DNA from 3 places in the Phytomonospora sp. NPDC050363 genome. Region 2 is predicted to be linked to each of the others. Evidence: riboswitches for the same ligand, from Rfam matches in the RefSeq annotation. Region 2 holds a riboswitch; each other region holds the start of a gene.
The links. Region 2 has a riboswitch for cobalamin ahead of AB0I28_RS08920 (cell wall anchor protein). Riboswitches for the same ligand answer to the same signal wherever they lie in the genome.
Positions count from the first base shown of each region.

Region 1: linked by a shared signal. The riboswitch ahead of AB0I28_RS35345 (ribonucleoside-diphosphate reductase subunit alpha) and the one ahead of AB0I28_RS08920 (cell wall anchor protein) in region 2 are both predicted to bind cobalamin.
Region 3: linked by a shared signal. The riboswitch ahead of AB0I28_RS03480 (acyl-CoA thioesterase) and the one ahead of AB0I28_RS08920 (cell wall anchor protein) in region 2 are both predicted to bind cobalamin.

Region 1 covers NZ_JBFAKK010000018.1:128,957-133,160, reverse strand. The annotation lists gene AB0I28_RS35350 (ribonucleotide-diphosphate reductase subunit beta) at 1-177, opposite strand, end outside; gene AB0I28_RS35345 (ribonucleoside-diphosphate reductase subunit alpha) at 242-2,593, opposite strand; cobalamin riboswitch at 2,727-2,869, opposite strand; gene AB0I28_RS35340 (MFS transporter) at 3,117-4,204, shown strand, end outside.
Region 2 covers NZ_JBFAKK010000003.1:177,955-182,158, forward strand. The annotation lists gene AB0I28_RS08915 (hypothetical protein) at 1-889, opposite strand, end outside; gene AB0I28_RS08920 (cell wall anchor protein) at 886-2,295, opposite strand; cobalamin riboswitch at 2,446-2,583, opposite strand; cobalamin riboswitch at 2,665-2,822, shown strand; gene AB0I28_RS08925 (peptidase) at 2,925-3,950, shown strand; gene AB0I28_RS08930 (hypothetical protein) at 3,964-4,204, shown strand, end outside.
Region 3 covers NZ_JBFAKK010000001.1:791,937-796,140, forward strand. The annotation lists gene AB0I28_RS03470 (GTP-binding protein) at 1-1,199, shown strand, start outside; gene AB0I28_RS03475 (O-acetyl-ADP-ribose deacetylase) at 1,188-1,700, opposite strand; cobalamin riboswitch at 1,754-1,896, shown strand; gene AB0I28_RS03480 (acyl-CoA thioesterase) at 2,011-2,532, shown strand; gene AB0I28_RS03485 (thioredoxin domain-containing protein) at 2,597-3,490, shown strand; gene AB0I28_RS03490 (DEAD/DEAH box helicase) at 3,548-4,204, opposite strand, start outside.

The sequences.
Region 1 (4,204 bases), on a different contig from region 2:
GAGCCGTTTGACCAGGTGGTACTCGCCCGGAGTCAGCTTGGCGAGGTCGGAGACGTCGGCGGCGAGGTCCACCTCCTCGACCGTCCACGTGTTGCGGATCGCCGCCCGGTACTGCTCGTAGAAGTCCGGGTAGCGCATCGGGCGCAGGGTCAGGTCCATGCCCGGGTCGAGCAGCATCTGCTGGTTTCGCTGGTGGGGGACGGTCACCGGTGTTCCTCTCTGACGTCGTCGTGGTGGGATGTCACTGGCACGCCTCGCAGACCTCGGGGTTCTCCAGGGAGCAGGCGACGGCCTCGTCGGCGGTGAACCGCGGCAGCTCCACGATCGACGCCGGACGCTCGGCGGCCACCGTGGTCTGCTGGATCCGCGTCGCCGGACGGGAACGCAGGTAGTACGTGGTCTTGAGGCCCTCGCGCCACGCGTAGGCGTACATCGACGACAGCTTCCCGATCGTCGGGGCGGCCATGAACAGGTTGAGCGACTGGCTCTGGTCGATGAACGGCGTGCGCGCCGCGGCCAGGTCGATCAGTGCCTTCTGCGGCAGCTCCCACGCCGTGCGGTACAGCGATTTCAGCTCGGCGGGCAGCCAGTCGAAGTCCTGTACCGAGCCCTCCGACCCCAGCAGCGCCCCGCGCGTGGCGTCGTTCCAGCGCCCGAGCCGCTTGAGCTCGGCGATCAGGTACGGGTTGACCTGGAGGAACTCGCCCGACAGCGTCTCGCGCTTGAACACGTTGGACACCACCGGCTCGATGCACTCGGCGCTGCCCGCGATCGCCGCGATCGTCGCCGTCGGGGCGATCGCGATGAGCAGCGAGTTGCGCAGTCCGGTGCGGGAGACCTTGGCGCGCAGAGCATCCCACCGCTCCGGCTGGGCGATCACGGCCTGCGGGAAGTGGTCGACGTGCAGGACGCCGTCGGCGGCCCGGGTGTCCGGGTACGACGGGTGGCGGCCGAGGCGCTCGGCCAGCTCGGCCGAGGTCTCGTAGGCGGTGAGCGCTATCTCCTCGGCGATCCGCGTCGACAGCTCCTTGGCCGACGGCGAGTCGAAGGGCAGCCGCAGCTTGAAGAAGACGTCGGCCAGCCCCATCACGCCCAGGCCCACCGGACGCCACTTCCGGTTGCTCGCGCCCGCCGGGTCGGTCGGGTAGTAGCTGCGGTCGATGGTCCGGTCGAGGAACCTCACCGCCGTGCGGACCGTGCGCGCCAGCGCCGCGAAGTCCACGCCATCGGCCGCGACGTGCTCCGACAGGTTGATCGAACCCAGGTTGCACACTGCCGTGGTGTCGTTGTCGGTGACCTCCAGGATCTCGGTGCACAGGTTCGACAGGTGGATCACGTTGTTCTCGCGCGCGGTCTGGTTGCTCGCGCGGTTGGCGGCGTCCTTGAAGGTCATCCAGCCGTTGCCGGTCTGCGCCAGCGTCCGCATCATCCGCGCGTACAGGGTCCGCGCCGGGACCGTCCGCCTCGCCAGCCCGGCCGCCTCGGCCTCGGCGTAGGCGGCGTCGAAGCGCTCACCCCACAGGTCGGTGAGCAGCGGGACGTCTTTCGGGTCGAACAGCGACCAGGGCGCGTCGGCCTCGACCCGGCGCATGAACTCGTCGGGGACCCACACGGCCAGGTTGAGGTTGTGCGTGCGCTGCGCCTCGTCACCGGTGTTGTCCTTGAGTTCGAGGAACTCGTCGATGTCGGCGTGCCACGGCTCCAGGTAGACACAGGCCGCGCCCTTGCGGCGGCCGCCCTGGTTGACCGCGGCGACGGAGGAGTCGAGCGTCCGCAGCCACGGGACGATGCCGTTGCTGTTGCCGTTGGTGCCCTTGATGAGCGAGCCGCGCGAGCGGACGCGGGTCCAGGAGACGCCGATGCCGCCGGCGAACTTCGAAAGGCGCGCGATGTCGGTGTAGCGGCCGTAGATGGCCTCCAGCTCGTCACGCGGGGAGTCGAGGAGGAAGCAGGACGACAACTGGGGGTGGGCCGTGCCGGAGTTGAACAAGGTCGGCGAGCTCGGCAGGTAGGCGAGACGGCTGGTCAATCCGTAGAGTTCGGCCGCCTCCTCCACCGTCGAGGACAGGCCGGCGGCCACACGAAGCAGGAACCACTGCGGGGTCTCGATGACCTTGCGGGTCGTGGGATGGCGCAGGAGATAGCGGTCGTAGACGGTGCGGAGCCCAAAATAGCCGAAGCGGTCGTCGGCGGCGTCGTCCACAAGGGAGTTCAGTGCGGCGGTGTTCGCCGCCGCGAAGGCCGCCAGTTCGGTGTTGTGCAGGCCCAGGCGGTGTCCCTCGGCGACCGAATCGCCGAAGGAGCGCAGCCCGCCGCCGGCCACCTCGTCGTGGATCACGTGCGCCAGCAGCCGCGCGGCCAGCCGCGAGTACTGCGGGTCGGTGCCGATCAGGGCCGCCGCGGCCCGGACGGCGAGTTCGAGGTCCTCGGCCTCGGTCGAACCGGGCGCCCGGCCGGTCTCGACGGCGCGGACGACTCGCGCCGGTTCGGTGTCGGGCAGTCCCTCGGCCGCCACGAAGATGCGGGTGTGGAGGGCCGGTGCCGCTTCGGCGGTTCCGGCGTCCCCGGTGAAGCTCACGGTGGTGATTGCCATGACGAGACGGCCTCCTCGCGTACGTCGATCCGATCGCTCTCCGGTGGACGCGGACGAGGCGGACGACGCACGCCGGGACGGGCGCACGCGTTCGCTGCGGTCCTGTCCACGAGACCGGGGAGCGGCACGCGCCGTCGGCGCGCGCGCCAGCGGCAGGTCTCCGGACTCGCGGCGGGGCCGCTCACCGTTGCGGGACAGTCCCGGACTCTCACCGGGTTCCCTGTTGCCTCACGGGAAGCAGGTGGCTTCCCGTGAACCGTTGGCGTGGAACAGACTACATGTTGGGGTAGTGGGAAATGTGGACCCCAAGATGTTCGGGCGTGGCGCATGTGAGGTAGGGCGCCAAGGGGTTCCAGGAGGCCCGCTTCGGTGCCGCGCGGGAGGGCTGGTGGGGCCGGGGACGGGGTGTGCACAGAGGACGGTGGCGCACCCGCGCCGAGAATTTCTCCGCGCCGGATGTCGAGAAGTGATCACCCGCCCCGACAGATCGGTGACACCCGTCCCGCATTCGGAAAGGACGCTCATGAACGACTCGATCCCGGCGAGGGCCGGCCGGCGCGAATGGATCGCGCTGGCGGTGCTCGCCCTGCCGACGCTGCTGGTCTCCATCGACGTGTACGTGCTGCTCCTCGCCCTGCCTCACATGACGGCCGACCTCGGCGCCGACGGCGTCGAGCAGCTGTGGATCACCGACGTCTACGGTTTCATGCTCGCCGGATTCCTGATCACCATGGGCACGCTCGGCGACCGGATCGGCCGGCGGCGGCTCCTGCTGATCGGGGCCGCGGCCTTCGGCGCCGCCTCCGTCGTGGCGGCCTACTCGGTCAGTCCGGCGATGCTGATCGGTGCCCGCGCCGTGCTGGGCGTGGCCGGCGCCGTTCTCGCGCCGTCGACCATGTCGCTGATCCGCACCCTGTTCCGCGACGCCCGCCAGATGGGGCTGGCGATCGGGATCTGGGGCCTGTGCTTCTCGGCCGGCGCGGTGATCGGGCCGCTGGTGGGCGGCGCGATGCTCACCCGGTTCTGGTGGGGCTCGGTCTTCCTGCTCGGCGTGCCGGCGATGGCGCTGCTGCTCGTGCTCGGCCCCATCCTGCTGCCCGAGTTCCGCGCGCCCGGAGGCGGGAAACTCGACCTGGTCAGCGTCGCGCTGTCCCTCGCGGCGGTCCTGCCGGCCGTCTACGGGCTCAAGGAACTGGCGCACAACGGCGGGAGCCTGCCCCCCATGGCCGCGCTGGTCGTCGGGGTGCTGTTCGCGGTCCTGTTCGCCCGCAGGCAGCGGCGCCTGGAGCACCCGCTGCTCGACCTGCGGCTGTTCGCGAACCGTTCGTTCAGTACCGCGCTGGGCGGCACGCTGTCGGCGACGCTGCTGATGGGCGCGCTCATGCTGTTCATCACGCAGGACCTGCAATTGGTCGAAGGGCTCTCGCCGTTCGAGGCGGGCATGTGGATGATGCCGGCCGTGATCGCCAACGCCATCTCGTTCATCGTGTCGCCGCTGCTCGCCAGGCGGTTTCGGCCGGCCTACCTGATCGGCGCCGGTCTGGCGGTCTCGGTGACCGGGCTGGTCATGCTGACGCGGACCGACACCACGTCCGGGCCGCTCGTGCTCGC
Region 2 (4,204 bases):
GGCGCCAGGCGACCGCTCCGCCGCCGACGGCGAGCAGCGCGACCACGGCGATACCGGCCAGGGTGCTGCCGGGGATGCCGCGGCTGGTCGCGTTCGACGCGTTCTGCATGCCGTCCTCGCCGACCCCGGTCCAGCCGGGCGCCTCGGTGGGCAGCACGGCCGTGCCCGGGGAGGACTCGACGGGCGCGGACGGGCCGGTGCTCGCGGAGGGAGCGCCCGACTCGCCGGGCTTCTTCGGGGCGCCGGGCTCGTCGTCGCCGGGTTTCGCCGGATCACCGCCGCCGGGGGAGCCCGACCCGTTCGAGCCGGAGCCGTCGTCACCGCCGTCGTTCCCGTCGTCACCGCCACCGTCGTTTCCGCCGGTGGGCGGCGGCGCGGGCCGCACCGGGGCGATGCGCGGCGCCGGGTTGCTCGTCGCCGACTTGTTCTTGGAGAACGACCAGCCCTCGAAGCTGCCCTGCGGCGGCTTGCGGTTCATCACGCCCCACTGGCTGTAGGTCCAGTTCCCGCCGTTGGGCGAGTGCCAGTAGCTCCAGTAGGCGGTGGCGGGGGGAGTGTCGATGCACGGTTCGTCGGCCGCTCCCGGCTTGCCCTCGATCCGGCAGACGAAGGCCTCGCCCCAGCGGTTGGTGCCGGTGATCTGGATCCCGGCGTTCTTCAGCGCCGCGTGCCCGGTCGCCTGATCGCCGGGGGCGCAGCGGATGATCGTGGTCCCGCCGAGCTCCTGGAAGTCGATGACCACCGTGACGCCGGTGGCGTCGGGGCAGTGGCCGGGCGTGCCTTTCGACCCGTCGACCGCCGAGGCCGGCGATGCCGCGACCGCCGTGCTCAGCCCGGCGAGCAGCGCCACGGCGGCGAGCGCGTGGAGGATGCGTCGGGGGGTGCTCATGATGTTTGCGCCCCCTTGCGCTTGCGGGCGGCGAGGAACAGCACCGCGCCGCCTGCCAGCAGGATCAGCGCGGCACCGCCGAACATGAGCAGGCTCGAACCGGTCAGCGGGAGCTTGCCGTTGCCGCCGGGGCCTGGGGGGACGCCGACCGTCGTCGTGGTGGCCGGAGTGGTGACCGGCGCCGAGGAGGCCGGGTCCGTGGGGGTCGGCGTGGCGGTCGCCGTCGGCGAGGAGCTCGTGGGGTCCGTCGGGCTCGGCGAGTCGGAGCCGCCGGGGTTCGGGTCGGTCTTGCCGATCTCGCCCAGCGGGACCTGCGCGAGCACCAGCAGCGCCTGCGGGGTGGCCCGGCGCCAGGTGTCGCGCTGGAGCGGGTCGAGGCCGTTGGCCTTCGCGTCGGCGAGCAGCTCGTCGTTGTAGGCGATCGTGCCGACGTCCTCGCTCGCCGCACCGGCGTCGGCGGCGGTGATCTGGCGCGCGGCGACCCACGCGGCGGCCCGGTCGGCCTCCGCCTGGTGCCCGGTGGCGGCCAGGGCCTGTCCGGCCAGGCCGGTGGAGTTGGCGTTGGACGCCTCGGTGGGACCCGAGCCGCCGAACTCGCCGTCGGCGCGCTGGATCTCCTTGAGCCAGTCGCCGCCCTTCTTCGCGGCCGCGGCGGCGCCCTCGGCACCGTCCCCGGCGGCGGCGAGGAGCGCCTGCACGGCCATGCCGGTGGAGTCGGGGTCGAGGACCGGGTTCTCCTGCGCGTCGCAGTCGCCGTTGACGGTCGTGCCGCCGAAGGCGTAGGGGTACAGGCGGAAACCGCCCTCGGAGCACTGCTGGTCGATGAGGAAGTCGACGGCGCTCTGCGGCACGTCGCCCGAGCCGGCCAGCCCGAGGATCGCCAGGGACTGGTCGAAGGTGTTGCTGGAGTCGCTGCCGTCGGTGACCTTGTTCTTGACCCGGCCCTCCTCGGGGCCCTTGTCGGCACCGGCGACGAGGTCCAGGACCTCCTGGCGCATGTCGTAGTCGCCGAAGGCCTCCGGGTCGGCGTCCGAGATCGTGGCGGCGTACAGGACCTTCGCGGCCGCGCCGGCGATGCGCTGGCCCTTGGTGTCCCACAGGTCGAGGGAGAAGTACTCCCAGGCGCGCTCTTCGAGGGCGGCGGTGATCTTGTCGGCGGTGGCCTTCTCGACACCGGTGGCCTTCAGGGCGATGAGGGTGTCGATCGTCAGCCCCCAGTCCGTGGTGCCCCAGCCGGTGGGGATGTGGCCCTCCGCGGTGATCTCGCCGGCCTGCCAGGTCGCGGCGTCGCGGGCGGCGGCGGTGTCGGCCAGGGCGGAGGGGGACATGGCCACGGCGGCGGCCACGAGTACCGAGGCTCCCGCTCCGAGGATGGCCAGGGTTCGGCCGGATGGTCTGCCGGGCATCGGGGGCACCTTTCAACGCGCGAGGGGCGGTCGGCGTCGGGGACCCGGAAGGGCGGTGGAACGAAAGAACCCCTGGCGCATCCGTGACGAATGCCGCAGGGGCCCGAAAGACTCGGCTACCGGGCTCCACACCGCAGACCATGACAGTGAGAAGCAGTGCACGCGTACGGCAGGTGTTCCGACTTGCGGCTCTCGCCGCTCACGGTTGCAGGTCAGCGCCGGATTCGCACCGGCTTCCCCTTGTCGCACACGCGATTCGATTGTGTCGCCGGCTCATCACCGGCGACCGGAGTCTACTGCCGGCGACCGCCCGTGCGCCAGCTCGCCAGAGCGATACGGCACACATTCGGGCCGTGCCCTCAGGCCCGTCTTGACACTCCCCGTGCGGCTGTCCATACTGCCTGCTGCAACTCCAATGAGGACGGTAGCGGGGGAAGTCCGGTCGAAATCCGGCGCTGACCCGCAACGGTGGGCCGCGGTCGCAACCGCGGCGAGCCCGAATACCCGCCCGTCCTGCTTCGCCCATTTCCCGTCGTGGTCCGCGGGACGGCGACCGGATGCTCAGGCGCCCCCAATGCCCGTGACGACCGGTGCGCGGTCCCGCATACCGGAAAGGCGTAACCACGCCCATGTCACACCGCCTCTTGCCGCGCGCCGCCCTCATCGGCGGACTCGCGCTCGCGGTCCTCGCCGCCACGCCCGTCGCGGCATCGCCCCCCACAGTCGACCGCGGTGAGGCCGCCGCCGGCTGGCTCGCCCGCCAGATGGTCGACGGCGAACGCTTCGAGACCGTCTTCGACGGCGTCGCCTACCCCGACCAGGGACTCACCCTCGACGCCGTGTTCGCCTTCGCGGCGACCGGGACGGCCGACGACCACGCCGACCGCGCCCTCGACTGGCTCGCCGAACCCGGCGTCACCGGCGGCTACGTCGGCGAGGGCACCGAGTCCTACGCCGGCGCCACCGCGAAGCTCTCGCTGGCCGTCCAGGTCCGCGGCGGCGACCCCAGCACCTTCGCCGGCCTCGACCTCGAAGCCCGCCTGCGCGCCCTGGAGACGGCCACCGGCCGCTTCTCCGACGCCTCGGCCTGGGGCGACTACAGCAACGCCTTCAGCCAGTCGCTGGCGATCCTGACGCTCGACCGCACCACGACCGGGGCGCCCTCGACGGCGGTCGGCTTCCTCGCCGGCAGCCGCTGCGCCGACGGCGGCTACCCGCTGCTGTTCGGAGAGTCGACCTGCACGAGCAGCGTCGACGCCACCGCCTACGCCGTCCAGGCGCTCCTCGCCGTCGGCCGCTGGCCGGACGCCGGCGCCGGACTGCGCTGGCTGGCGAGCGTCCAGTCGCCCAACGGATCCTTCAGCGACCTCGGCGTCGAGAACGCCAACAGCACCGGCCTGGCCGCCCAGGCCCTGCTCGCCGGCGGACGCCTCGGCGCGGCGATCAAGGCCCGCCAGTTCGTCAAGACCCTCCAGATCGACTGCACCGGAACCATCGCCACCCGCGGCGCGATCAACCTCAAGGCCGGGCCCTTCGACCCGTCGACCGCCAATCGCGCCACCGCCCAAGCCGTCCTCGGCCTCGGCACGACCAGCCTCGCCGACCTCGACGCCGACGGCTCGGCCACCGGCGACCCCCTCCTGTACTGCCACTAGAAGGAGCACCGACATGACCCTGTCCACCCTCACCCGCCGCGCGGTGCTCCTGCTCGCCGCCGCGCTCGCCTCGGTCGCGCTCATCGCCGCCGACCCGACCGCGCGCCCCGCGCACGCCGCCGCCTGCGCCGGGACCACCGGCGTCACCGTCGTCGTCGACTTCACCGCGTTCGGCGGAAGCGTCGACACCCGTTGCGCGCTCGGCGATCCCGCCACCGGACTGGAAGCCCTCGAAGACGCCGGGTTCGTCATCA
Region 3 (4,204 bases), on a different contig from region 2:
CCACCCCCGTGACACGCACCCCCGTCACCGTCCTCGCCGGCTTCCACGCCCACGCCACCACCGCCGTCGCCGACCGCCTCCTGAACGCCGAACCCGAACTGCTCCTCGTCGGCCACGACCTCACCGCACTCGCCGACGGTGTCGTCCGCCGCCGGATCCGCGACTCCTCCGGCATCCTCGAAGAAGGGGAGACCCGCCTCACCCACGGCTGCGGCACCTGCGCCATCCGCGAGGACCTCGTGCCGGTCCTGATGCGCCTGGCCCGTGACCACCCCGGCAGGCCACTGCTCGTCGAGCTCCCGGAGACCGTCGAACCCCAATCCGTCGCCGAAGCCTGCGCCCACCTCCACGTCGACGGCACCCCGGCGGCCGAGGTCATCCGGGTCGACTCCTGCACCACTGTCCTCGACGCTCTCAGCCTCCGAGGCGACCTCAGCAGCGTCGACGACATCGCCCGCCGCCGCCGCACCCCCGTCGAGGACACACGCGGCGTCGCCGAGGTCGTCGTCCGCCAGATCGAGTACGCCGACACCGTCCTCCTTCACGGCGAAGCCGCCGGCGGCGCCTACGAAACCGCCCGCCTCGGTGTGCTGGCCCGCAGGCTCGCACCCTGGGCCGCCCACCCCGAACCCTCCGACGACCACGGCCTGGCCGCCGCGATCCTGCGCACCGGCCGCCACGACCCGCGACGCCCGCCGGGCCCGGCCCGCGCGCTCGCCGGGCTCACCCTGGGCGTGCACGCACCCTTCGAGGACTGCGGGGTCATCTCGATGCTCTTCGCCGCCCGCAGGCCCTTCCACCCCGAGCGGCTGCACGCGCGCCTGGATGAGATCGCTTACTCGGCCCTCCGTGCACGCGGACACCTCTGGCTGGCCACGCAGCCCGACACCGTCGTCGCCTTCGAAGCCGCCGGCGGCGGCATCGCCATGGCTTCTCTGGGACCGTGGCTCGACGCGGTCCCGGTGGAATCCCGGGAAGCGCACAGCGCCGTCCGCCGTGTCGCCGCCGCGCTCGACTGGGACCCCTACTACGGCGACCGGGGAAACTCGCTGGCCTTCATCGGCGAGGGTTTCGACGTCGACGAGCTGCGGGTGCGACTAGAGGACTGCCTGCTGACCGACCTGGAACTCGCGGAGGGCGAGGATGCGCGCAGGGCTTGGAGCGACCCCTTCGCCGGCTGCTTCCCGTCACATCCGTGAGCGGACGTCCCCGGCGAGTTCGAAGGTCTCCTCGTCGAACAGGACGAGCCGGGCACTCTCGACGGAGGTGGGCGTGGTGTCCATCGCGTCGAGGGCCACCCGGATCGCGTCGTCGGGCGGCCAGCCGAAGATCCCCGCCGAGATGAGCGGAAAGGCGATCGTGCGCGCGCCCAGCTCGTCGGCGACGGCGAGGCCGCGCACGTAGCAGGACCGCAGGAGGTGGGTCTGGTCCTCGTCGGGCCAGTAGTGGGGGCCGACGGTGTGGATCACCCAGCGGGCGGGTAGTCGGCCCGCCGTCGTGGCGACGGCCTCGCCGGTCGGCAGGCCCTTGCCGTACCGCGACCGCCGCAGTTTTTCGCACTCGGCGAGGATCGCGGGGCCTCCGGCGCGGTGGATGGCGCCGTCGACTCCTCCGCCGCCGAGCAGGGAGGAGTTGGCCGCATTGACGATCGCGTCGGTCTTCTCCGCGGTGATATCGCCCTGTACGAGTTCCACGCGCACGATTGCCTCCTCACCGTGATGGACGGCACCATGCTCCCACGGCCCCGCGCGACTAACCTGATCATGGCGCTGGTGCGCCGGCGACCGCCCGGTCCCGGCGCCGAGAGGGAACCCGGTGGAAGTCCGGGGCTGCCCCGCAACGGTCAACGCGCATTGCGCCGTGAGCCCGATACCTGCCCGCGCCCCGCGCGCGACCGCGTGCGCGGTGACCGCCGGTCTCGCGGGTGGGCCGAACGGGAGCGCGAACCCCTCGTGCCCTGTCCCGCCCTCGTTCGACGGTCGGCGTCCGTTCGCGAGGGAAGGAACGAGCATGACCACATTGGACCGGCCGGATGCCGCGGGGACCGCGCGTCCGCCCTCGGCCTCCCGGGTCACCATGTCGAGCATCATGGGCCCGCAGGACACCAACCTCATGGGAACCGTGCACGGCGGGGTGATCCTCAAGCTCATCGACTCCGTCGCCGGCGTCGTCGCCGCACGGCACAGCGAGGGACCCGCCGTCACCGCCTCCATGGACGAGACGGCCTTCCTGGTGGCCGTGCGGGTCGGGGACGTCGTGCACGTCGACGCCCAGATCACCTGGACCGGGCGCAGCTCCATGGAGGTGGCGGTCAAGGTCACCGCCGACCGCTGGGACGAGTCGGTGCCCGCCACCACCGTGGCCACCGCCCACCTGGTGATGGTCGCCGTCGACGACACGGGAAGCCCTCGCCCGGTCCCGCCGCTCGTGATCGGCTCGGACGCCGACGTCCGCCGCTCGCGGGAGGCCGAGATCCGTCGCACGCACCGGCTCGCCCTGCGCTCCGCCCTTCGCGACGCAGCCGAGGCTTGAGGGGACCGGTCCGCCCCGGACGGTGGGGTCGTGGCGGTTCGCCCGGGGCAACTAAGATCCCGCCATGACCGATCCCCAATGGCAGCAGCAGGGACAGCCCTATCCGCAGTACGGGCAGGAGCCCCCGCCGCAGGGACAGCCCGGGCCGCAATGGGGCCAGCAGCCTCCCGCGCAAGGCCAGCCGCAGGCCGGCGGCTGGCCCGCACAGCCGCCCCCGCCCGGATACCAGCCCCAGCCGGGCTACCCACCCGGGCCCCAGCAGGGTTTCCCCGGACAGCCGGGCTGGCCCGCAGGCCCCGGGCTGCCTCCGGCCGCACCGAAGCGGACCGGCCTGATCGTCGGGGCGGTCGTCGGAGCGGTCGTCCTGGTCGCCGCCCTCATCATCGGCGGCGTCGCACTGTGGTCGGGCGGCGCCGACGAGCGCAGCGGTGGGGGAGGCGCGCCCACAGCGGCGGTGGAAGGACACGGCGTCGTCGTCGGCGAGGGTCCCGTCAAGGTCGAGATCTGGCTGGACTTCCAGTGCCCGCCTTGCGGGGAGTTCCACGCCAACGCGGGTAAGACACTGCGAGAGTTCACCGCGGCGAACCGGATCACGGTCGTCTACCACCCGCTGAACTTCCTGGACTCCATGTCCACCGACGAGTACTCGACGAGGGCCGCGTCGGCGTCGGTGTGCGCTGCCGACCAGGGTGAGTTCGAGGCCTACGCCGACTTCCTGTTCACCAGCCGGCCCGTCGAGGGCGGCCCCGGCCTCTCCGACGAGGAACTGGTCCAGGGCGGAACCCCCATCGGCCTCGCGGACCCGTTCGCGGACTGCGTGCGCACGACGAAGTACGCCGACTGGGTCGAGACCGGCACCACCGAGTCCGGCGTCGGCGCGGTTCCCACCGCCACGATCGGCGGCTCGCCGGTCGCCGACATGACCAACTTCGTCACGGCCCTCGAAGCCGCCGCCTAGGGCTTGACCGGTGGGTCCCGTGGGAGCCGCAGCCCTCGGTGACCCACCGACTCGCCCCTAACCCAGCCGCAGGCCGCGCGGTGTCTCCCGGAAGCCCGCGGCGGCCAGGGCCGCGCCGAGCACCGTCCCCGCGACGGGTTCGCCGTCCCCGCGCTCGACCGCGAGGGATCCGAGCCCACCGCGGCGGACGGTGTCCACCAGCGCCACGGCCGCCGCGCCGAGCACGCGCTCGTCCTCCGTGTACGACAGCATTGTGCGGCCGCCGCGTTCGACATAGAGCGCGAGTTCGCCGCCGGCCAGGACCACCAGCGCTCCCGCGCGGCGACCGGGCCGGTGCCCTCCGCTGCCGTCGGCGACGGTCTCCCGCGCGTCCGGCCAGGACAGGCCCGCCCCGAAGGGGTTCGCCGGGTCGGTCGCGGCGAGCACGACGATCTCGTCCCCGCCGGGAAGCGCACACGCGCGCAGGCGGTCGACGGCGCCCGGCTCGGCGAACTGCGCCGCGCCGAGGCCCGCCACGAAGTAGCCGCGCCGGACCGCGCCCCTGTCCTCCATGGCCGAGAGCACCGGATAGAGGCCGACGGTCGTCTCCCGGACGAGGACGCCGTGCCGGTCCAGCGAGGCGGCCGCCCGTGCGTGCAGACGCCGGGTCGGGTCGGTGTCGCGTTCGGGAAGCCGTTGCCAGCGACCGGTCGCCGTCGGCGGAGACGTCCTGGG